Regions from separate parts of the Pseudarthrobacter adonitolis genome, predicted to be linked through region 1. Evidence: riboswitches for the same ligand, from Rfam matches in the RefSeq annotation. Region 1 holds a riboswitch; each other region holds the start of a gene.

Evidence for each region. A riboswitch is a leader RNA that binds a small molecule or an ion and turns the genes downstream of it on or off. The one in region 1 is predicted to bind cyclic di-AMP.
Region 2: linked by a shared signal. The riboswitch ahead of ACZYZ4_RS15110 (C40 family peptidase) and the one ahead of ACZYZ4_RS04090 (C40 family peptidase) in region 1 are both predicted to bind cyclic di-AMP.
Region 3: linked by a shared signal. The riboswitch ahead of ACZYZ4_RS14675 (aggregation-promoting factor C-terminal-like domain-containing protein) and the one ahead of ACZYZ4_RS04090 (C40 family peptidase) in region 1 are both predicted to bind cyclic di-AMP.

What each region holds. Positions count from the first base shown of each region.
Region 1 covers NZ_JBVAYW010000002.1:317,475-324,734, reverse strand. Annotated here, with positions in the region: gene ACZYZ4_RS04095 (protein adenylyltransferase SelO) at 1-350, shown strand, start outside; gene ACZYZ4_RS04090 (C40 family peptidase) at 420-1,250, opposite strand; cyclic di-AMP (ydaO/yuaA leader) riboswitch at 1,254-1,422, opposite strand; gene ACZYZ4_RS04085 (coiled-coil domain-containing protein) at 1,637-2,938, shown strand; gene ACZYZ4_RS04080 (cupin domain-containing protein) at 2,962-3,342, opposite strand; gene ACZYZ4_RS04075 (TraR/DksA family transcriptional regulator) at 3,482-3,844, shown strand; gene ACZYZ4_RS04070 (DNA alkylation repair protein) at 3,868-4,428, shown strand; gene ACZYZ4_RS04065 (DUF1918 domain-containing protein) at 4,482-4,682, shown strand; gene ACZYZ4_RS04060 (NUDIX domain-containing protein) at 4,737-5,273, shown strand; gene ACZYZ4_RS04055 (hypothetical protein) at 5,746-5,868, shown strand; gene ACZYZ4_RS04050 (DedA family protein) at 5,872-6,384, shown strand; gene ACZYZ4_RS04045 (thioesterase family protein) at 6,415-7,218, shown strand.
Region 2 covers NZ_JBVAYW010000017.1:28,114-35,373, forward strand. Annotated here, with positions in the region: gene ACZYZ4_RS15105 (M23 family metallopeptidase) at 1-663, shown strand, start outside; cyclic di-AMP (ydaO/yuaA leader) riboswitch at 812-974, shown strand; gene ACZYZ4_RS15110 (C40 family peptidase) at 1,045-1,719, shown strand; gene ACZYZ4_RS15115 (NlpC/P60 family protein) at 1,891-2,640, shown strand; gene ACZYZ4_RS15120 (HNH endonuclease) at 2,876-3,376, shown strand; gene mobA (molybdenum cofactor guanylyltransferase) at 3,423-4,163, shown strand; gene ACZYZ4_RS15130 (DUF6457 domain-containing protein) at 4,160-4,453, shown strand; gene ACZYZ4_RS15135 (molybdopterin molybdotransferase MoeA) at 4,464-5,855, shown strand; gene fdhD (formate dehydrogenase accessory sulfurtransferase FdhD) at 5,982-6,965, shown strand; gene ACZYZ4_RS15145 (alpha-mannosidase) at 7,044-7,260, shown strand, end outside.
Region 3 covers NZ_JBVAYW010000016.1:3,049-10,308, reverse strand. Annotated here, with positions in the region: partial or broken gene ACZYZ4_RS14685 (response regulator) at 460-841, shown strand; partial or broken gene ACZYZ4_RS14680 (sensor histidine kinase) at 817-1,380, shown strand; cyclic di-AMP (ydaO/yuaA leader) riboswitch at 1,481-1,633, shown strand; gene ACZYZ4_RS14675 (aggregation-promoting factor C-terminal-like domain-containing protein) at 1,639-2,361, shown strand; gene ACZYZ4_RS14670 (DUF1905 domain-containing protein) at 2,441-2,884, shown strand; gene ACZYZ4_RS14665 (HAD-IA family hydrolase) at 2,865-3,176, opposite strand; gene ACZYZ4_RS14660 (HAD family hydrolase) at 3,137-3,562, opposite strand; gene ACZYZ4_RS14655 (VOC family protein) at 3,578-3,952, opposite strand; gene upp (uracil phosphoribosyltransferase) at 4,015-4,650, opposite strand; gene ACZYZ4_RS14645 (phosphatase PAP2 family protein) at 4,693-5,454, opposite strand; gene tadA (tRNA adenosine(34) deaminase TadA) at 5,515-6,021, shown strand; gene ACZYZ4_RS14635 (DNA glycosylase AlkZ-like family protein) at 6,070-7,260, opposite strand, start outside.

The DNA.
Region 1 (7,260 bases):
GTCAGGTGGATTACACGTCCTTCTTCCGGAGCCTTGGTTCGGCGGCCCGCGGTACCCCGGAAACTGCCCGGGCCATGTTCGCGGACCCGGGAGCCTTCGACGCCTGGGCCGAACCGTGGCTGGACCTGGTGCCGGATGCGGACCTGATGGACCGGGTCAACCCCGTCTACATCCCCAGGAACCATCTGGTGGAGGAGGCCCTTGACGCTGCTGTTGCAGGCGACCTGGACCCCTTCAACCTCTTGGTGAACGTCCTTGCGGATCCGTACACGCCGCGGCCCGGCCTGGAACGCTACGCAGGCCCCGCCCCTGAAACCTTCGGGAGCTACCGGACCTTCTGCGGGACCTGAGTGAACACAAGGGGTGGACGACGGCGGCGCGCAGCTGGGTGCCACCCGCCGCCGTCGTGCACGGCCGGATCACGCTACGCGGACGAAGGACGCTCCGGAGAGCCAGCTGATGGAGTGGACTTCGGTCTTGTAACCGTCCACCCCGCCACTGACAACCTGGCCGTTGCCGGCGTAGACGCCCACATGGCCGGCCGTGATGACCAGGTCACCGGCGGCAGGCGTGCCCACCACCGTGCCGTACTGGTAGAACTGGCCCGGCGCCAGGTCTCCCACGCTCTTACCGACCGAGCGCAGCGCTTTCTCCACCATGGCAGTGCAGTCCTGCTGGAGGCCGAGCTGGGAATTGGCGGAAGCCAGGATGGCCGCGCCGAGTGAGCCGGCCGGCGCCTGTGCCGCCGGTGCGGACGTTGAGGCCAGCTGGATGCCGGTGTTGGTTGGGGCGGCCGGGGCCGCGGCGGCCTTCGCCGCCGGGGCCGGTGCTGTGTAGCCGGCACCGGGGATCTGGATCTGGTCGCCGGGGTAGATGATGGTGGTCATCGTCAGGCCGTTGACAGCCAGCACGTCGTTGAGTGCGACGCCGTACTTGGTGGAAATTGCGCCCAGTGTGTCGCCTGAAACGACAGTGTGAACGTTGGCCGCGGCGGGTGCCGGGGCAACTGCGGCCGGGGCAGGTGCGCTGACCTGGCCCTGAACGTTGACAGTCCCGGAATTGTCGGGGCCGTGGACGCCGGCCTGCGCCGGGGCGCCGATGCTGAACAGCAGGCCGGAGGCGGCAACAGCCACCAGGGCCGGCCGGCCGAACGTCAGGGCGTGGGCTTTGGCCGTTGAAGACAGGCCAACGAGGACGGTAGAGCTGGCAGGAACCGCACGGTGGCGTGCGGCAGTTGAAATATTGGACACGGTTGATCGCCTCTCCCATGCCTGCGGGGTGAGCTGTCGGGTTCGGGTCGGAGATACCCGGCCGGCATCGATTCCGCACAGGACGGAGCGATACTGACTTAACCCCAAGGCTTCGAAAAGCCGTGGAAACGTGGTTCCCCCGTCCCTGCCAGTTGGAAAGCGACTGGATCCCGGTCAGCGGCAGGGCTCGGCATACTGGCGGGAATGTCCCGGCTTGAGCCAGGCCACCGCATGACCATAACTTCTATTCGGCGGCAATGTCACATTCCGATAACGGAATGTAGGCCTGGAATCCACCCGTCTTTCAGCACGGATGCGCTACTCCTCGGTAACGATGTTGCAGGTCAGGCCCTGTAATCCGTATATGCCCGGTAAGCTCACCAACTATGTCCCGGTTTGTTCAAAAAATGCGGCTGCCCGCCCTCGCCGGAATGCTGGCCGTTGCCCTGGCCGGGTCGGTTGCGCTGCTTCCCTCACATGCCGCCGACGACGCGCCGCCGGGTGGCTATCCCTCCTGGCAGGACGTGCAGAACGCCAAGCAAAGCGAAGCCGGCAAAGCGGCAGAGGTCGCCAGGATCACCGGGCTGCTGGGCGGGCTCCAGACCGGAGCAGAGGCGCTGGGCAATGCGGCCGTGACGTCCGCCGCCGAGTACGCCCTGGCCGAAGTGGCGCTTCAGGCCGCCACGTCTACCGTGGACGCCCTGACCGCCCAGACTGCACGCGCCACGGCCGAACTGGGACAGTACAAAAAGGAAATCGGTGCCCTGGCAGCCCAGTCGTACAAGACTGGTGGCACCAATATGGGTTTCTTCGTTGCCCTCGACGCTGTGCAGACCAACAGCATCCAAGGCCTGAACATCGTCCAGATCGTCAGCGACAAGACTGCTGCCCTAGTGCACAAATCCGCAGCCGCTGAACGCATTTCCCGCGCCCTGGCTGAGCAGGAGCAGACAGCCAGGGCCGAACGTGAGCGCCTGGCCGGGGAGGCCAGGACCAAGCTCGACGCCGCCCAGTCCGCCCAGCAGGCGATGTCCCGGCAGATCGCGGAGCAGGAGGAGCACGGCCAGGAACTGACCGCGCAGTTGGCCTCCCTCAAGGGCACCACCGCTGCGGTGGAGGGGGAGTTCCGGCAGGGCCAGGCAGCCTTGGCCGCGTACGAAACGGCGCAGGCCGCCAAACGGGCCGCAGCCCAGGAACAGGCACGCCAACTGGCGGAGGCGGCAGCCAAGGCGGCTGCCCTCGCTGCCGCGCAGAAACCTGTGAACCCGGCGCCGGCCCCACCGGCTGTACCGGGAGTGCCCGCCCCCGCTCCCGTCCCCAGCCCGACGCCGCCACCGCCGCCCGTCGTCGTCGTGCCTTCTGTGCCGGGCGGCGCTGTGAACGACCCCGCTGGCGCAAAAAACTACGCGGCCGGCCAGCTGGGAGCCTACGGCTGGGGCCAGGACCAGTTCCAGTGCCTGGCGTCGCTGTGGACCAAGGAATCCAACTGGCTGACCACTGCCACCAACCCCTACTCGGGCGCATACGGGATCGCTCAGGCGCTGCCGGCCAGTAAGTACGGCAGCGCCGGGAGTGACTGGCTCACCAGCTACCGGACTCAGGTCAATTGGGGACTGTCGTACATCGCGGACCGCTACGGGTCACCCTGCGGCGCGTGGAACCATTCCGTGGCCAAGAACTGGTACTGACCTGCTCTGGGACGGCAGTCGGGTCACGTTCCCGGGGCTTTGGCGAATTCCGCGGCGCTGAGGAATTCAATTCCGACGAAGGCCTGATCGCCGTCCACCCAGGCGTCATGCCCTGGCGGAATGGTGTAGGAGTCGCCGGCGCTGATGTTGATCCGATTGCCATCGGTGGTCTCGACGTTGAGGGCCCCGGAAACGCAGTAACCGACGTGGTTGTTCTGGCAGGACTCGGTCTGGACCACCGGCTTGATGCAGTCCGACCAGCGCCAGCCTGGATTGAACGTGAACCGGCCAACCGTGTAGTCGCCCAGGTTGACGAGGTCCACTTCGGTTTTGTCCGGGCGGCGCTTCTCATCCGGCGTGTTGTGGGACTTGACTGCCAGCTCGGTGACGATGTTTGTAGGCATGACACGCAGACTTTCTCTGTGGAGTTTGTGTCCATCAGCTGTCTGTCCCTGGCTGCCAGACGGCATCTGAGGCGCTTACGATTGCCAGCATCCTCCAACCGGCCGCGCTTGTCGAGACCCAAACCACTAGGCTATTCCCATGCCCGATTTTGAACGGTTCCGGGTCATGCTGGAGGACGAGCGCGCGCGGAAACTCGCGCTTCTTCCAGCCCTCCGTGCGGACATCTCCTCAGCCAATGGCGCACGCCAGGATTCCAACGTGGATGACGAGCACGACCCCGAGGGCTCCACTATTGCGTTCGAGCTATCGCAGGCATCGGCGCTCCTGAAGCAGAGCAGCTGGGGCCTCGAACAGGTGGACGCGGCCTTGGCGCGGATTGCTGCGGGCACCTACGGTACGTGCGCCCTGTGCGGGGACCCCATCGCGGACGGACGGCTCGAAGCCCGCCCGTCGACGCCGTTCTGCATAGTCCACGCCGCTGCCGGCCGGCAGGGACGGTAGCGGGCGCCTTGAACCAAAACACGGTGAACGAAAGGGTGCAGGAGGCCGCCGGCTTCATCGACGCCACCCTGCAGGACGAGGGAACCTGGTACCGGGCGGAAGACGTGGAGTCCCGGGTGGGCGGGGCACTTGGATCCTATGGGTCGTCCGTCGGAGCCGTACGCGGCACTGTCCGCGACGCCGGCAGGAAGTTCAAGGAGTTTGACCACGATGAGGTGACCTCGTTGGCATCGCTCCTCTGGGGCCGGCCGAGTCCCGGCAGGCGGCCGATCTATGAGCGCCGGCTCGCCGCCGTTGTGCTGCTGCAGTCCCAGGTGGCGCTCCTCCGCCACTCTGACCTGACCAGGTTGGAGGGCTTCATCAGGTCCGCAGAGACCTGTGAGCTGGTGGACCCCCTGGTTGCCGACGTTGTGGTTCCGCTGCTGAAGGGCCTGGATGGCAGCGAGCGCCAGCGGGCCGACGCCGTCATCACCCGCTGGCACCAGGACCCCGTCGACGCGCTCCGCCATGCCGCTCAGCTCATCGCGACTCAGGGAACTGACCTGCAGCGCCTTTCGGGGGACCGTGACCAGGGACGGCTCTGACCCCTGTTCTCTGGTCTCCGTCAGTCGTACTCTTGGCCTTGGAGGTGATTGCCATGGAGGCAGCGCAGGGCGACAGGATCATCGTCCGGGGGAGGACCGTCGGATCCTCAGACCGGCACGGGATAATCGTCGAGGTACGTGGTCAGGAAGGCCATCCGCCCTACCTGGTCCGCTTCGACGACGGACACGAAACCGTTATGTATCCCGGCGGTGATTTCGCCGTCGAACGCGGTCACGGGGGCCAACCCGGCTGACCCGCGGCCGGCGCCTGCGCGTCAGGGCCGCGGGGCACCTGTCAGACTCGAGTCATGGATCACTCCTTGGCTGCCACGTCCCCTGATGCGAATCTCCAGCTTCCGCCGGCCCGGACAGGCCCGCGGGATCCCGGTGACGCGTGGGTGGAGGGCGACCGCGGTAAGTTCTGGGGCAGGTTCGGTGCCGCCGGCGTTCTGGCCTATGACCCGGGCAAGGGCGTCCTCCTGCAGCACCGCGCCCTGTGGAGCCACAACGGGGGAACCTGGGGGCTGCCTGGCGGGGCCTTGCACCAGGGAGAGGATGCCGTCACCGGCGCCCTCCGCGAGGCGCACGAGGAAGCCGCAGTGCCGGCCGCGGATGTAAGTGTGCTCTTCACCTCTGTGCTGGACTTGGGCTACTGGTCCTACACCACTGTTGTTGTGCTGGTGACCGCGCCTTTTGACCCCGTGATCAGCGATCCGGAAAGTCTCGAACTCCATTGGGTCCTGCTGGATGAGGTGGACCTGAAGAAGCTCCACCCCGGCTTCGCCAAATCGTGGCCGGACCTGCGGACGCGCATGCTGGAGCTTTCTGCCCAGCGGGGCCAATAGGGATGTTCCGCTAGTCACTTGCCGGCCGCGTTGCTGGGTCCAGGGCGTTCAATAATCCAGTGGCTCACTGTGCCATCGGTAGATGATGTTTCCAACATTCCGAGTTTGGCTGCTACCTGCATGGACAGTTGGTTACTTGAGTCGATCGTCGCGGAAATGTCATGGAGCGTGGAGATTTTGAAGACGTACCGTCGCCGACAAACTGCATGACCTCGGCGTCCCCGCAAGGTGCTGCGAAGTCGTCAAGATCTGCCTTTTCAAAAAATGGCGCGCCCTTAGTCTGTCCGTCTCAAACGTGGTGAAACCCTAGCGGCCGCACCCGCGCCGTTGACGAGGCGGCTCAGCGACGGCGTACCAAACTGACTACGGCCTACCGAATTTTGCCGACAGCCGGTCAGTACATTAGGTTAGTCTTACCTAAGTTCGGTGCGTCATGATGGTGTTCCGACCCCTGCTGCACGTGAGGAAGACCATGACGGCCCCGCTCTCCGTGTTGCTCAAGGAATACACCAGTGCAGCCCACGAAGAGGCCGAGTCGTCCCCGTTTATGGGCGACCTGCTCGCCGTCGGGGCCCGTCCGCAACCTGCGGCCTAACTCATGGACCATTTCCTGGATCTGCCCTTCGGCGTGGCGGCGGCCAGCCTGTTCGCCATTGTTATGCTGCGCGTCAACGCGACGTACTGGATCGGCCGGGGAGCCGCAGCAGGCGTGGAACACACACGGTTCGCGTCGTCCTGGAACGGCCGGCGCGCCGGCCAGGCGAAACAGCTCGTCCGCCGCTGGGGACCGTTCGCCGTGACGCTGTCGTTCCTGACCGTCGGCCTGCAAACGGCCGTCAACCTTGCCGCCGGTGCTGCGAAGATGCCGTTGCGGCGCTACCTTCCTGCCGCCGTCGCCGGTTCCATCCTCTGGGCACTGATCTACGCCACCATCGGGCTCGCCGCCGTCGAAGGGTGGCTAGCGTTGGCGGCCGGGTCCGCGTGGGGGATTGTTGTGCTGGCAGCCGCTGCGGCCGGACCTATCGCGTGGCTGCTGGTACGGCGGCGGCGCAGGTCGCGGGGGAGCGCTGCCGCGCAGGCAGAGGCAGGCAATGCGGATAGGGTGGGCTGAACCCCATAAGGACAAGCGAAAGGGTCAATGTTGACTGCTGCACTCCCGGAACTGGCCGATGGCGACTTCTACTACCAGGCGCTGGGCGGCGGCCGATTCCGCTCCACCATCCACGCCCAGGGGGCCTGGAACGAGCACGAACAGCACATGGCGCCGGCCTCCGGCCTGATGGCGGACAGCCTGGAGCGCCACGAGCCGCGCCACGATATGCGCATGGCCCGGCTGAGCTACGAGATCCTGGGCCTGATCCCGGGTGGCGGGTTCGACATCGAAACGACCACACTGCGCCCCGGCCGGACCATTGAGCTCCTGCAGGCAGAACTGGTTGCCAACGGCCGGGTGGCCGTCCGCGCCACCGCGTGGCGGATGATCACCAGCGACACGGCCGCGGTTGCCGCCGTCGAGGACTCCGGCATTGCGGCGCCGGATGAATGCAAACCGTTCGACGGCGCCGCCATCTGGCCAGGTGGGTACATCCGGTCCCTGGAGATGCGCGTTGCCGAGGGCCACCGGCCCGGCGCGGGCATCGTCTGGATCCACACCCAGCACCCCCTGACGGATAAGGCCGACAGCGGCGACCTGGCCCGTCTGATGGGGCTCGTTGACACAGCCAACGGGATCGCGGCCAGGGTCCCGCCGGGCAAAGACAGCTACGCCTTCCCCAACCTGGACCTGCAGATCCACATGTACCGCAGGCCCGAGGGCGAATGGCTCGGCCTGGACAACGCCGTCTCCTTCGGAACCGACGGGATTGGCCTCACATCCACCGTCCTGCACGATCTCCAGGGCCCCTTCGGCCGCGCCGAACAGATCCTGACGCTGCGCCGGAGTTAACCACATAACAGGGACCCTCTGGGCGCCTGCAGAGCCGGATGC
Region 2 (7,260 bases), on a different contig from region 1:
GGCCTCGGCCAGAAGGCCGGTATCGCCTTGGCAGCAACAGGCCTGGCTCTCACCGTGACGGTTCCTGTGACCGGCCCCGTGATGGCCACTCCGGCACCCGGCCAGGCGGCGTCGTCCGTTTCCGCCGCTCCGCAGCCCGAAGTTACCGCCGAAGCCGCCGCCCAAATTGATTTCAGCCGCTCGTCCGTGGTTACCCAAGGTGATCCCGACGGTAAACTGAAGCAGCTGCTGAGCGCCCAGTCCGCAGGATCCATTACCCGCGCCGCCTCTGCCGGAAGCCTCGGTTCGCCGCTGGCCCAGCTGGCTACGGCGTCACCCTTCGGATTCCGGGTCAGCCCCATTACCGGCGGCTCCGGCGACTTCCACCGTGGCCAGGACTTCGTGGCACAGTGCGGAACCTCTGTCCTGGCTGCTGCCAGCGGCACCGTGACCTCTGTTGGGTGGCACCAGTACGGCGGCGGCAACCGCGTGGTGGTGGATCACGGCAATGGCCTTGAAACCACGTACAACCACCTCTCCTCCGCTAGCGTCAGGGTGGGCCAGACGGTCGCCCGCGGCGATGTGGTTGCCCTGAGCGGCACCACGGGCGCGTCCACGGGCTGCCACCTCCACTTCGAGGTCCAGGTCAACGGCGAAGTCGTTGACCCCAGTGGCTGGCTCTGACCCAAGTGATGGCAAACTCTCGAATCGCAGCGACGTGCCGTGACCTGAATGTGACATTGGCTCGGAACTCCTGTAACGTCTAAAGCGCGTCAACTTTTCCGAAGTTGACGTTCTTGAGTGGATTGCCTAGCTCTGCCACCGCTCAAGGTCCGTTCGCATGACATCGTCTGGCAGGGGCGGGGGAACCAATTTTGGTCTTCGATTCTGAAGGCCTTGGGGTTAAGTCGCAAAGCTTCCACTGTGAAGCAGCGCGGCCGGGTGACTCCCATCCGAATCCGACAGCTTACCTCGCAGGCATTGGGAGAGGCTACCTTCGTGTCTTCACGCCATAGTTCTGCGCGTCACCGCGCACAACCGGTCCGCACCAACCCCTTGGGCCCCGTGTCCAAGGCCGTTAGTGTCAATGCCGGGACCGTAGGTCGCCAGGCTGCTGTTATCGCAGCCGCATCAGGTCTGATCCTGAGCATGGGGCTTCCGGCAAACGCCGCGGACACCACCGCCGGCGTATCCGCCTCCACCGAGTCCGGGTCCGCGCAGACGGCACTTGCCGTAACCGCGGCGCCTACAGCTACCGTTTCCTTCGAGCGCCCCGTGATCAAGACCGCGCCGGCACCGAAGGTTGAGACGGTCCGTGCGCAGTCCACGGCCTCCCAAACCGGGGCTCAGAGTGCTGCCGCAACCGAGGCCGCGGCCTCCAAGCTCGCTGACACTGTCTCCTCCGCCGCCGCATCGGGTCTGGCAGCAATTGCCTACACCGGCATCGGCAACCCCTACCTCTGGGGCGGCACCACCCCCAGCGGCTGGGACTGCTCAGGTTTCACGCAGTGGGTCTACGCCCAGGCCGGCATCAGTATTCCCCGCACCAATGCCTGGACAGCCATGCGGCCCACCGCCACACCGGCTCCCGGTGACCTGGTCATGCAGAATGGCGGCGCCCACGTCGGCATCTACGTTGGCAACGGCATGATGATCAGCGCACTGAATCCGTCACAGGGCACGCTGCTCCACTCCGTGGCATCCACGGGCTCTTCCGCGTTCTTCACGATGGTCCCGTAGGTCCTGCAGTCCAGTAGTTCCTGCAGCCCAGCGCTGCCGGAACCGTTTCTTCGAGAGAAACTCTTCGCTAAATCCCCGTTCGGGGCGTGCCGGCGTACCCCCAAGATGCCGGCGCGTCCAAAGCCCTTGTGCTGCCCACGCGGTCCTAAGGAAAACGAAAGAGAGAAATTAATGACTACACGTGCAACTGTTGCACGGCACCGCGCCGAGGTCGCCAAGACCAACTCGCTGGCTGTCATTGCTAAGGCTGTCGGCGACAACGCCGGCGGCATGGGCCGTCAGGCTGCGGTTATCGCTGCTGCTTCCGGCCTTGTCCTGACCAGTGGTATTGCTGCGAACGCGGCAGACACCGGAGTCCAGCGTGAAGCTGCTTCCGCTTCGAACCTTGAGGTTGAGGCTTTCGCCCCGGCCATCATTTCGGCCGCTTCCACCATTGCCATCTCCTACGAGAAGCCTGCCGTGACCACCACGCCGGCTCCGGTTGAGGCTCCCGAGCCTGTTGTTGAGGCTCCAGCTCCGGCTCCCAAGGCCGCGGCCACCGTCAAGGTAGCGTCGGCAACGCCGGCCGCTCCTTCGGCTCCGGTCGCTGCCAGCGGCAAGGGTGCGGCCATCCTGTCCGCTGCGTACGCCCAGTTGGGTGTCAACCAGGACTGCACCATGCTGGTGACCAACGCCCTGGCCGCCGTGGGCATCAACTTCCACGGCTGGCCCGCCGGCTACCTGTCCCTGGGCAGCACCGTCAGTGCCGCCGAGGCACAGCCCGGCGACCTGATCTACTACGCCGACGGCGGCGCGGGCGTTGCCCACATTGCCGTGTACGCCGGCAACGGCCAGGCAGTGCACGGCGGCTACAACGGCAACCAGACCGTTGTCTTCAGCGCCAATGTTGGCTCAGGACCGGTCTTCATCCGCGTGTCCTAGCAACTGATTCAGCATTCAAGGACCCCCGCCTCACGGCGGGGGTCCTTTGCTGTCGCCGGGCTGCAGCAGTGCTCCGGACGGGTGCGCGGGGGCGGCGCCTGACCGCGGCCACTTCTGCGATTAGCTGATCCCGGGATTCTTTGTTTACTCTTGTGGTGTCGATCCATAGCCCGGATATGCCGGGGGCAGCCGGCCCTCGTGCCCCTGACGGGTGCGGCCACGAAGAGGTACGTGCATGCGCACTCTCGTTCTGAATGCTGGATATGAACCGCTGGCGGTAATCACCTTCCGCCGGGCGCTGGTCCTTGTGCTCACGGGCAAGGCCAGCGTTATTGCCGAAGGCGAAGACCCCGTGGTGGGGCCGCAGGAGATCCTGGGCCGCCCGTCCGTGATTCTCCTGAACCGCTATATCCGCCCCAGATACAACCAGAGCGCCGCGGTCAGCCGCCGCGGAGTCCTGCGGCGGGACGGTCACCGGTGCGCGTATTGCGGAAAAGGTGCCCATACCATCGACCATGTGCAGCCCAAATCACGTGGCGGCGCCGACTCCTGGGAGAACCTGGTGGCCGCGTGCCTTCGGTGCAACAACACCAAGGGCGATCACACGCCGGCTGAAATGGGCTGGAAGCTCAGGTTTGTCCCGGAACCGCCGCATGGCACCATCTGGCAGATCAAGGAGCTTGAGAAGCCCACGCCTGCCTGGGACCCGTTCCTCCTGCCTGAAAGGGCCGCCTGAATACCAGCCCGCACGGCATTCGAGCCCGCACGGTTAAGCTGGGAGGGTGGACGCTGACCCCCCCGACTTCGATGCCGTCATCCTCGCCGGCGGCCGTTCGTCGCGGCTCGGTGGCGTGCCCAAGCAGAGTCTGACGTACGACGGCGACTCCCTGTTGCGCCGCTCCGCCGCCGCTGCCGGGGGAGCCCGGGCCGCCGTCGTGGTTGGTCCGGACGCCGGGGAGGTCCCGGCCGGGTTACTCCGCTGCCGCGAGGAACCGCCGTTTGGCGGTCCCGCGGCCGCTATCGCAGCCGGGCTCGCGGCGCTGGCCGCTACGGGCGGCAACCGTCCCCGGCTGACACTGGTGCTGGCCTGCGACATGCCCAACGTGGGGCAGGCGGTGGCGGCGCTGAAGGCTGCGCTGCGTTCAGGAGGACCCGCTGCCGCAGGGACTGCCACCGTTGAATACGCCGCAGGGGGGCACTCCGCGGTACAGGCGGCGGGCCTGGAATCGGACGGCGTGGTGGCCACTTCTGAGGATGGCCGCCGCCAGCCCCTGGTCGGCTTTTATAGCACAGTCGCGCTACAACGTTCCGTGGCTGAATTGGAAAGCACAGGACGCTTAATCAACGGTTCGGTGCGGGCACTCCTTGCTAGTCTGGACGTGCAGCTTGTCGCCGTTCCGGCCGGCTCCACGGCCGACGTGGACACTTGGGACGATGCCGCCGCACTTGGAGTGGCCGGACCGGATCCCATGAGCGGGCTCCGGAGCAACACCGCCGCGGATGATTTGGGAGGCAGAGCGTGAAAAGCCAGGACGAGACGCTGGAAGAGTGGTGCAGGGCCTTGCTCCAGGCGTATGAGCTGGAGGAGGTCCAGATCGACGTCAACACCATTCTGTCGCTGGCCGGCGTGGCAGCCCACTCAGTGGTCCGCCCGGCCGCCCCGCTCACCACCTTTATTGCCGGTTTCGCCGCCGGCCTGGCTGCGGGATCAGGACAGGCCACGAACGCCGCCGCCATGACCGCTGCCATGGACCGTGCCCGCACCCTTGCTGCTGACTATGATGCCGAATCCGCCGGGACCCCCGTCGAATGACCCCCGTTCAGTGACCGCCGCCCCCGGCGACGTATCCGAAAGCTCCGAGCAGCAGCCAGCCCCGGCAAAGCACCTTGCCCACACCTGGGATGAGGCGCGCAAAGCCGCCTTTGACATCGCTACGCCGATTCCGCCGGGCCGGGTTCCCCTGAGCCAGTCCCTGGGCAGGGTCCTGGCCGACGACATCACCGCACTGCACGACATGCCGCACTATGCGTCGTCTGCGATGGACGGCTGGGCCGTCAACGGCAGCGGCCCGTGGATTGTGGCGGAGGCCGGCCAGCGGCTGGCACCACACCAGGCCAGCCCCATTGTCACCGGCGGACTGATTCCGCCCGGCGCCAAGGCGGTTCTGCGCAGCGAAAGTGCCGTGCTTGGAACGGACGACGACGGCCTGCCGCTGCTGATGACCGGCGGCACCGCCCGCCCCGGCGAGCCAGGGAACGGCCAGCACATCAGGAAGGCCGGCGAGGAAGCAGCCGCGGGGGAGGTGCTGGTCAAGGCCGGCGTAACCCTGAACCCGGCCCATTTGGCGGTCGCGGCCCTGGCCGGGCACGATGACCTGCTGGTCCAGGGCAAGCCGGTCGTTAAACTCCTGCTGACCGGCTCCGAAGTTGTGGCCCGCGGGCTGCCGGTCCCCGGACAGGTCCGGGACACCTTCGGCCCGCAGCTCGCGGCCGTCGTGGAAATGCTCGGCGGCATCAACGGCGGCCAGGAACGGATCGGCGATTCCTACGCTGAGTGGCTGGACGGTCTGGCGGACGTCCCACCCGAGATGCCGGACCCCTCCGCGTTGCCGGCCGACGTCGTGATCACCACCGGCGGTACAGGCCGCTCGGACACCGACCATCTCCGCCGGGCCGTGGCGGAACTGGGCGGGCGGCTGGTGGTCGACGGCATCGCGATGCGCCCCGGCCATCCGGCCGTCCTGGCCGAGCTCCCCGACGGGCGCTTTGTCCTGGGGCTCCCCGGAAACCCGCTGGCCGCCATGATGGCACTGTCCACGGTGGGCGAACCGCTGCTGGCGGCGCTGGGCCACGGCACCATGCCGCCGGTGCAGGAGGTCCCGTGCGGCACCACCATCGAGCCGGAGCCGGGCCGGACCAGGCTGATGCCCTTCCGCCTGCTGTACGGGATGGCGTCACCGGCCAAGCACACAGGTCCCGGGATGATGCGCGGACTGGCGTCGGCGCACGGGGTGATGGTTGTTCCGCCGCACGGCGTGCAGCTGGGCGAACCCGTCCCGGCGTTTGCCTTGCCGTGGGGACCGCCGGTGCCCGCGCCCGAACAGCCAGGCGCCAAGTCCAAGGGCCGGCCCGCCGCCAAGCCGGCCACCCGGGCAGCTGCCAAGGACGCTGCGAAGCCCGCCGGTCCGGTGGACTGGAGTGCCCTGCTGGGGTAGGCGCCGGGCTGCGGAAGCACGTACGCCACAGCACAGCCAGTGGTGCGATGATGGACCTATGAACAGCGCCAGCCGGCAGGTCCGGAACGTCCACGGGGCCCTTCGAGACTGTCTGGCGGTTTGCTGATGGGCCGTGTGACACAGCGCCGCAAGGTGCATAAGTACGTTTTGGATGGCTCGCCGAAGGCCCTTGAGTTCCCGGTCCGCCACCGCGAGGACGTCCTCGCCGTCGAAGAGCCGCTGGAAATCCGGATCGGTGCGCTGTCGTTTTCGGTGACCATGCGGACACCCGGGGACGACTTTGACCTCGTGGCCGGCTTCCTGGTGTCCGAAGGGATCATCTGGGCTCCCGAGCAGCTGGTGTCGCTGCGGTTCTGTGCCGGCGAGGACGAAAACGGCGTCCAGACGTTCAACGTGGTGGAAGCCCAACTGCGGTCCGACGTCGAACTCCCGGCGAAGGGACGGAACGTCTTCACCTCAAGTTCCTGCGGTATCTGCGGCACGGACTCGATCGAGGCAGTGCGCAAGTCCTCCCATTTCAGCCCGGCCGCGGATCCTTTGACCGTGGCCGCTGACGTTCTGGCTTCCCTGCCCGGGCGGCTCCGCGAAGCCCAGGACGTCTTTGACGTCACCGGGGGAGTTCACGCTGCGGGCCTCTTCCGCATAACGGACGACGGCGGCGTGCAGCTCCTGTGCCTCCGCGAGGATGTGGGACGCCACAACGCCGTGGACAAGGTGGTGGGCTGGGCCCTGCGGGAGCGGTTGCTTCCGCTGACCGGGCTGGTCCTGCAGGTGTCGGGCCGCGCGTCGTTTGAACTCGTCCAGAAAGCAGCGTTGGCAGGCATTCCCGTGCTGGCGGCGGTAAGCGCGCCGTCGAGCCTTGCTGTGGAGCTGGCGGAGGCCAGCGGCATGACCCTGGCAGGATTCAGCCGGGGCACCAGCCTGAATATCTACGCCGGACAGGGCAGGATCACGCTGCCCGCCGCGCCGGTTCCTGCGCAGGTCCCCGGGGAGGACCCGGCAGGGGTCCGCGCGAACGTACCCGGACAGAAAACATCGTCAGCACCTTCGGCGAAGATTTCCGGTGAGGCTTGGCTATTGAGCTACTAGCCGGTAGATTTTATCCATCGATTGGACGCGTTGGTCCGGATTCGAGAACTCCAGTTCAAGCACCTAAGAGGGTTTACATTGCATGACGACCGCCGGATCACCGAAGTCCGCCTGGACCGGTTTGTCCGCGAGCGGATCGTTCCCGCCGTTTACGCCCGCACCGTTCCGCTGAACCTGAGCAGCTGGGATGCTCCCGGCGAACCCGTGTCAGTGATGGAAGCACTGCGGAATCACTTCGCGCCTCAGGAACACGGTGCCGCCTGGGGCAAGCCGTGGGGCACCAAGTGGTTGCGAC
Region 3 (7,260 bases), on a different contig from region 1:
TGCTGGTTGTCCCCGCAATGAGATCTGGGGAGGGCGCCCTACGCTGGGCTGGGGGCGAATGCCTAAGAACTTCGTGGGGTCTAAAGGTCAGGCTTGCATTCGGCAACAGCGCATGTCGGCAGCAGCGGATGTGCTGGGCCAATATTCTGCGGCTGCAGGTGCTGTTGAGTTCTTGTTCACAATTGAAAGTGTGCAACGTAACAATGAAAACTTGCAAGTAACAATGGGGGCTTTGTTCCGCATACTGAGACAGAATGCGGTTTTGTGTTGCAGATCACCATTCTGAAATGGCGACAAAATGGGAGTTATTGTCCGCCAAGGGTGCGTAAATGGGCCATATTGGCGAACAATCTTCGCTCTTTCGCGATGCTAAGCCCTCGAAATTCACTGTGCCGTGACTTGCCGAAGTTGCTTGTTGCCTTTGCCGCCTGTCCAGCGGAAACGCCGCCGGCCCGCGCATTGTCGGCGTCCCGCTCGCCCACCCGGGACGGCTCCCCCATCCGCGCCCTGGTGGTTGACGACAAACCCAGCCTTTCCGAACTCATGAGCATGGGGCTGCGCATGGCCGGATGGTCCGTTTGCCGTGGCTTCGGATGGCCGGGAGGCCGTCAAGCACGCCAAGGAGTTCCGCCCGGACGTCCCGGTGCTGGACGTAATGCTGCCAGGGTTCAACGGCGTTGAGCTGCTGGGCAGGATCCGCGACTTCGCACCGGAGGTACCTGCGCTTTTCCTGACCGCCAAGGACGCCGTCCAGGACAGGATCGTGGGCCTGGCGGCCGGCGGGGACGAATACGTGACCAAGCCCTTCAGCGTGGAGGAGGTCCTGCTGCGGCTGCACAGGTGGACCTCACACAACTCGTGATCGAAACCGTCAGGGACGAGAAAGTCATCGCCCCGGACCACCACTGGCGCCTTGAACTGCCTGACGAGTTGAACTGCCTGACGAGCCGCTCGCCGTCACCGGTGATGCGACCCATCTGCGGCAGGTGCTGGTCAACCTTCTCTCCAACGCGCGCAAGCACACGCCGCCGGGAACCACCGTCGTCACCGCTGTCACGAAGTCTGCCGATGGCAACGCGGCGGTGACGGCAACGGACGACGGCGGCGGCATCCCTGCGGAGTTCGCGGACCATGCTTTCTCCCGGCTTGCCCGCGCAGACCCCGGCCCGCAAGGGCATGGCGCCGGCCTCGGGCGCCGCGGCGTCGGAAGGCACCACTGGCCCGGGCCTGTCCATTGTCCAGTCCAACACGAAGGCCCACGGCGGGAGCGTGGAAGTGACATCGCGGGCAGGTCGGACAGAGTTCGCCTTACTCCTCCCTACCGGCGCCGTGGCACGAACCGACGCCCGATCACAGCAAGGCGACACACCGTCGTCGTGATTTCTGTTACCAAAATGTGACTTAAGCTTCCGGCTCCTGTAGCGTCGAACAGGTGCGGATCCCGTTCGGGCCGCATATCCGGATGACGCCAAGCTCTGCCGCTTCCCGGATTCCGATTTCAGAGGCAGAGGCGGGGGACCCACCGTCCCGGGCACCAAGTGCCCTTTGGGGTTAAGCCAACACGTGGTTGTGCCGTGTGGCCGGATGCCCTCATCCGAACCCGACAGCTAACTCCGCAGGTGTGAGAGGCGATCCATCATGTCTGAATTCAAGGTACAAACGCGCCCGCAGGGCGACACAAAGTCCGATAGCCACCGTAAGCAAACCCGCTTCAGTGCGGCAATGTCCCCACTGTCCAAGGTGGCCCGGATTCCCTCCGTGGGCCAGCGCGCCGCGGTGTTTGCCACGGCGGGCGCCCTGCTGATCGGGGTCAGCGCCGCTGGACACGCTTCCGAGTCTGCATCGCTTGCGGCCAGCGCGGACCAGGCCGCCGAAGAAACCGGCGCCCAGTCGAAACTGAGCTTCGAAGCAGCCCAGATCCAGCCCCCGGCCACCCCGGAAGCTGCGCCAGCCGAAATCAACGTCGCGCCCCAGGCTGCCGCCCCGGCACCTGCCCCGGCCCCAGCTCCGGCTCCGGCTCCCGAGCCCGCCCCCGCACCTGTTGTGCCCGTCAACGACCCCGCCGGGGCACAAGCCTACGCCGCCAGCCAGCTGGCGACCTACGGCTGGTCCGCCGACCAGATGCAGTGCCTGCAGACGCTGTGGACCAAGGAATCCGACTGGTCCACCACGGCCACCAATGCCAGCAGCGGCGCGTACGGCATCGTCCAGTCGTTGCCCGCTGAAAAGATGGCGAGCGCCGGCGCGGACTACCTCACCAATTACCGCACGCAGATCAACTGGGGCCTGAACTACATCCAGGAGCGGTACCAGTCACCGTGCGGCGCGTTGAACTTCCACCTGTCGCACAACTGGTACTAGGCAAACTCCCCCGCGCCGGGGCATCCCGGCGCGGGGGTCAGGGGTTCCCTGCCCAGCGGCTCCGGGCCATACTTGGGCCATGAAATTCACCACCACCATCCTGGGCAGCGGCAACAAGGCGGGCATTGAGGTTCCGGAGGAGGTCATCTCGGCTCTCGGCGCAGGCAAGCGTCCGCCGGTTGTGGTGACCATCAACGGAAAGAGCTACCGGAGCAGCATCGCGGTCATGGGCGGACAGAACCTGATCGGGGTGAGCACCGCTAACCGGGAATTCACCGGAGTTGCCGCTGGCGACACCGTCGAGGTCGACGTGGAACTGGACACCCAGCCGCGCATCATCGAGGTCCCCGACGATCTGGCCGCCGCCCTGGCCGCCGAACCCGACGCGCAGGCGTTCTACGCCACGCTGAACTACAGTACGCAGCGCCGGTACGTGGAGCCAATCGGCGATGCCAAGACGGACGAAACCCGGGCCCGGCGGATCACGAAGATGGTCACCGCCCTCAAAGCCGGAAAGAAATGATCTGCCGTCCCCTGGCGTCCGTTTCCACGGAGACGCGCACAGCACTGTAGTCCGGGATGTGGAGCAGGCCTGCCGGCAAATCGCCCGTATTGGGACCCACGGCCACCGTCCGGATACCGGCGGCAACGCCTGCCGCGATTCCGGCGGGCGCGTCCTCGAACACCACGGCGTCCTCCAGCTTCACGCCCAGCAGCCCGGCTGCCATCAGATACCCTTCCGGGTGCGGCTTGCCTCGTGTGACCAAGTCCGCCGTCACGGCCGTGGCCGGCATGGCCAGTCCCGCGGCGTCCATGCGGATGTCCGCGAGGTCCTGTCCGCTGAAGTCACCAGCGCCACTGCCTGGGCGGGCAGGCTGCGGAGCAGCTCGGCAGCCCCCGGCAACGCGACGATACCGGCAGTCCGCACCCTTTCCATGTCGCCGAGTTCGGCAGTGAGCGCCACGACATCGGCCCCCGCCGGGGCGAACCTACGCACGGTGTCGGCAGCCTGGACGCCGTGCGAAGTGCGCAGGATTTCGGCGATGTCCAGACCGTACCGGACAGCGAATTCTCCCCAGACCTCCTCCACTACTGCCGTCGAGTCCACCAGCGTGCCGTCCATATCGAAATGGACGGCCCGGCAGGTCAGTGTTCGTGTAGCGGCAGGTGTTCGTGTGGCGGCAGGTGTGGGGATTTTCATGCTGCCTATTTTGCCTCAGGCGTCACGGCCCGGGATGTACTGCACGGCCCACTTGTTGCCGTCGGGATCGGCGAAATAGACGAAGTGCCCCCAGTCCTGCACGTCAATATCGCTGACCTCCACTCCGTTGCCCTTGAGGTGGTCGTGGGCAGCCTGGATGTCGCTGACCACCATCTGCAAGCTTGGGGCCGTACCCGAAGGGGCGTCATTGAGGCCCTCGCCAATACAAATGGAGCAGGCGGATCCCGGCGGGGTCAGCTGGACGAAGCGGATGCCATCCATGGGCCGCTCGTCGAAATCCGGGTTGAATCCAACTTTGTTGACGTAGAAATCCTTGGCTCGGTCCACGTCGGATACGGGCACAAAAACGAGTTCAAGTTTCCAGTCCATGCGCCACAGGCTAACGGCGGCGGCAGGAAAGCGGAAGACCTAAATTCTGGAGGAGCCCCGTACTAGCCGGCGATGCCGTACAGGCGGTCGCCGGCGTCGCCCAACCCGGGAACGATGTAGGACTTCTCGTCGAGCCGTTCGTCAATGGAGGCCAGCACGATGGTCACATTGGCCTCGGCAAGTTCCTCTTCGAGCTTGGCCAGGCCTTCCGGCGCGGCCAGGAGGCAAATGCACGTGACGTCGGAAGCCCCGCGTTTGAAGAGGAACTTGATGGCTTCGCGCAGGGTTCCGCCGGTAGCAAGCATGGGATCCAGCACAAAGATCTGCCGGTCCGTCAGGTCTTCCGGGAGTCGCTCCGCATAGGTGATGATGTCCAGGGTTTCCTCGTCGCGCGCCATGCCCAGGAAGCCCACCTCAGCGGTGGGGACCAGCTTGGTCATGCCCTCGAGCATGCCGAGTCCAGCACGCAGGATGGGGACCACCAGAGGCGTGGGCTTGGTGAAAGCTGTGCCCACTGTGGTGCTGACCGGGGTTTCGATGGTGACCGGCTGGGTGCGGACCTCACGGGTAGCCTCGTAGGCCAGGAGCGTCACTAGCTCTTCCGTCAGCTGCCGGAAGACCGGTGACGAAGTGTTCTTGTCCCGCAGGACGGTGAGCTTATGGGCGACCAGCGGGTGGTCCACAACGAGAGTGCGCATGCGTCAAAACTATCACCCGCACGGACGGCCTCCGGCCGGGAATCAGCTCGACTGTTCGTCCCGGAGGGCGGGGTGTTCGAACGTTGGCGCCGGCCCCGCATGCTCGCGTTTCCGCAGCAGATGGAACAGCCTGTGCGCCAGGATCACCATGCCCACCCAGGCAAGCCCCAGGAACCAGCCGGCCATCACGTCGGTCAACCAGTGGTGGCCTAGGAACACCCGGCTCAGGCCCATGGCGATGATGAAGATCACCCCGGCGATGATGGTCGTGATGCGCGCCCAGAGCAGCTCGAACTGGAGGCACATGACGTACACCAGCACACCGATCACCACCGTCGTGTTCAGGGTGTGGCCGCTGGGGAAGGACGGAGATGTCTCGTACGGCGGGACCGCTTCGGAGTGGTCCGGGCGGGTACGGCCCACCAGCCGCTTGCCGACGGTAGTTGCGAAAGTGGATACGGCGGCCGCGCCGCCCACCAGGATGAGGGGCCGCCAGGTCCGGCCCAGGAACGTGAGCCATGCGGTCAGGATGCTCGCCAGGATGGGCATGCCGATGCCCCCGCCGATGTTGGTGAACGCTGTTACCCCGGCATCCAGCGCGGGGTTCCGCAAGCCCTGGGACAGCTCCAGCGCGGGCAGGTCCAGTGCCGTCAAGCCCCTATCATTCACCACGTTGTTGTACACCTCGGCACCGAGCAGGGCCATGATGACCACCAACGCGCCGCCCACCAGCAACGTTATCCACAGCGCGGCGTATGGCTTGAACCATTGGCCGAGGCGGTCCCTGAGTCTGTCCACGTCCACGGTGCCTCCCCGGCGTCGATGCTTGCAAGGCTGGATATCCCTAGAAACTATCATTGAGCCATGGTCGCCGCAGAAACGAACCACCTCGAATGGATGGGTCTTGCCCTGGACGAAGCCCGGCGCGCGCTGGCCACCGAGGACGTGCCCATCGGCGCCGTGGTGATAGGGCCCGACGGCGCTGTGCTGGGTTCCGGACGGAACCAGCGGGAAGAGCTGGGAGACCCCACCGCCCACGCCGAGGTGGTGGCCATCCGCCAGGCGGCGGACCGGTTGCGTGCCTTGTCCAAGCTCGACGGCGGCACCGGGGACGGATGGCGGCTGGCGGACTGCACGCTCGTGGTGACACTGGAGCCGTGCGCCATGTGCGCCGGCGCGGTGGTGCTGGCCAGGATTCCCCGTGTGGTCTTCGGCGCCTGGGACGAGAAAGCCGGAGCGGCGGGCTCGGTGTTCGATGTCCTCCGCGAGCGCCGGCTCAACCACTGGGTTGAGGTGTACGGCGGCGTCAGGGAAGAGGAGTGCGGAGCGGTCCTCAGGGACTTTTTCGCAGCGCACCGCAGCCAGCTGTAACGGGTCGCAGGCCGGCTGTAACAGGTCACAGGCCGTCTGCGACGCCTCTCAGCCAGCGGCATTCAGGGCGTCGATCCTGTTCTGGCGCGAGGCCGGTGAGTCGAGGCTGAACGAGCGGAAGTCGCCCAGCCCGTCCCGGATCCAGGCCTCTACGTCGGCGATGCGCCGGGATACTGCGGGTGTGGCCCCGTCAAAGAGCCAATGGGCAATCCGTGATTTCCCGGGATCGTATTGCCACAGCCCGATGATCCGGCCGCGGTCGAAGATGGGGTGGTCCGGCAGGTCAGCCTGCAAAGCCAACGTGGAACCCAGGACGTTCTTGCCCTTGTCCTGGTCGGCAAACAGATCCCCTGAGTTCCTGCGGAGCAGGACCAACGAGTCCGTGCCGGCCAACAGCTGAATCTGTTCCTCCGCCGGCGCCTCGAACGACGCAAGGCGCCCGACGTCGTCGGGCAGCATCCACAGCACCTCAGCGTTCGCGGTGGGAATCTCTAACGCCCCAGTGGCGGCCAACGCCGCTTTGGTGTGGGCCAGGGTGAACCCGGTGAACCATTGCGACTGTTTGACCGTGGCACCTCCAGTCCAGCCGAGATAGCGCTCCAGCAGGAGGCTTCGGGCGGCGTCGTCGTCCATGGCGGTCGGCGGCAGCCCCCACAGCGTATAGGCGTAACGCTGCTGATCCAGCCGGCCGTTGGCGGGCACGCGCCGGATCCGGCCGTCCGTCTGGAGGAGGCCCAACGCCGTCGGCAACGTGGTAGCGGCGCCCTTCTTTTTGCCCTCTTCGCCGAGGTTCCGGACCGAATCGCCCAGCAGGTCCTTGAGCTGCTTGGGGTCCAGTGGGCTGCCGGCTTCGGCCAGGGCGTGGAGGACCTCCTCCTCCAGCAGCTTGATCTCGCCGCGCTGGACGCCCATTCTTGCCAACACTCGGAACGGTGCCACGGCGGCGTCCCGGCCGATCTGGAGACCCCACGCAAAGTCATCGCGCCCCAGCACATACGTACAGCCCCGGGCGGTGGGAAGCTCATGGATTTTCAGGGACAGGACGTCGGCATCAGCCTGCGCGCGGCTTGTGCCGGCGCGGGCAAAGAGCGTGAGGTACGGGTTGGCTCCGCCGACGGAACGTGCCCAGCCTGCTCTGGTGAACACGTCGGCGGCGTCCGCGCCCTGCAGTGTGCCGTCGAGGCCCTGCTTGTGCCAGGCCCATGCCCTGAGGAGTTCAGGGGTGAGCACCTGCGGATC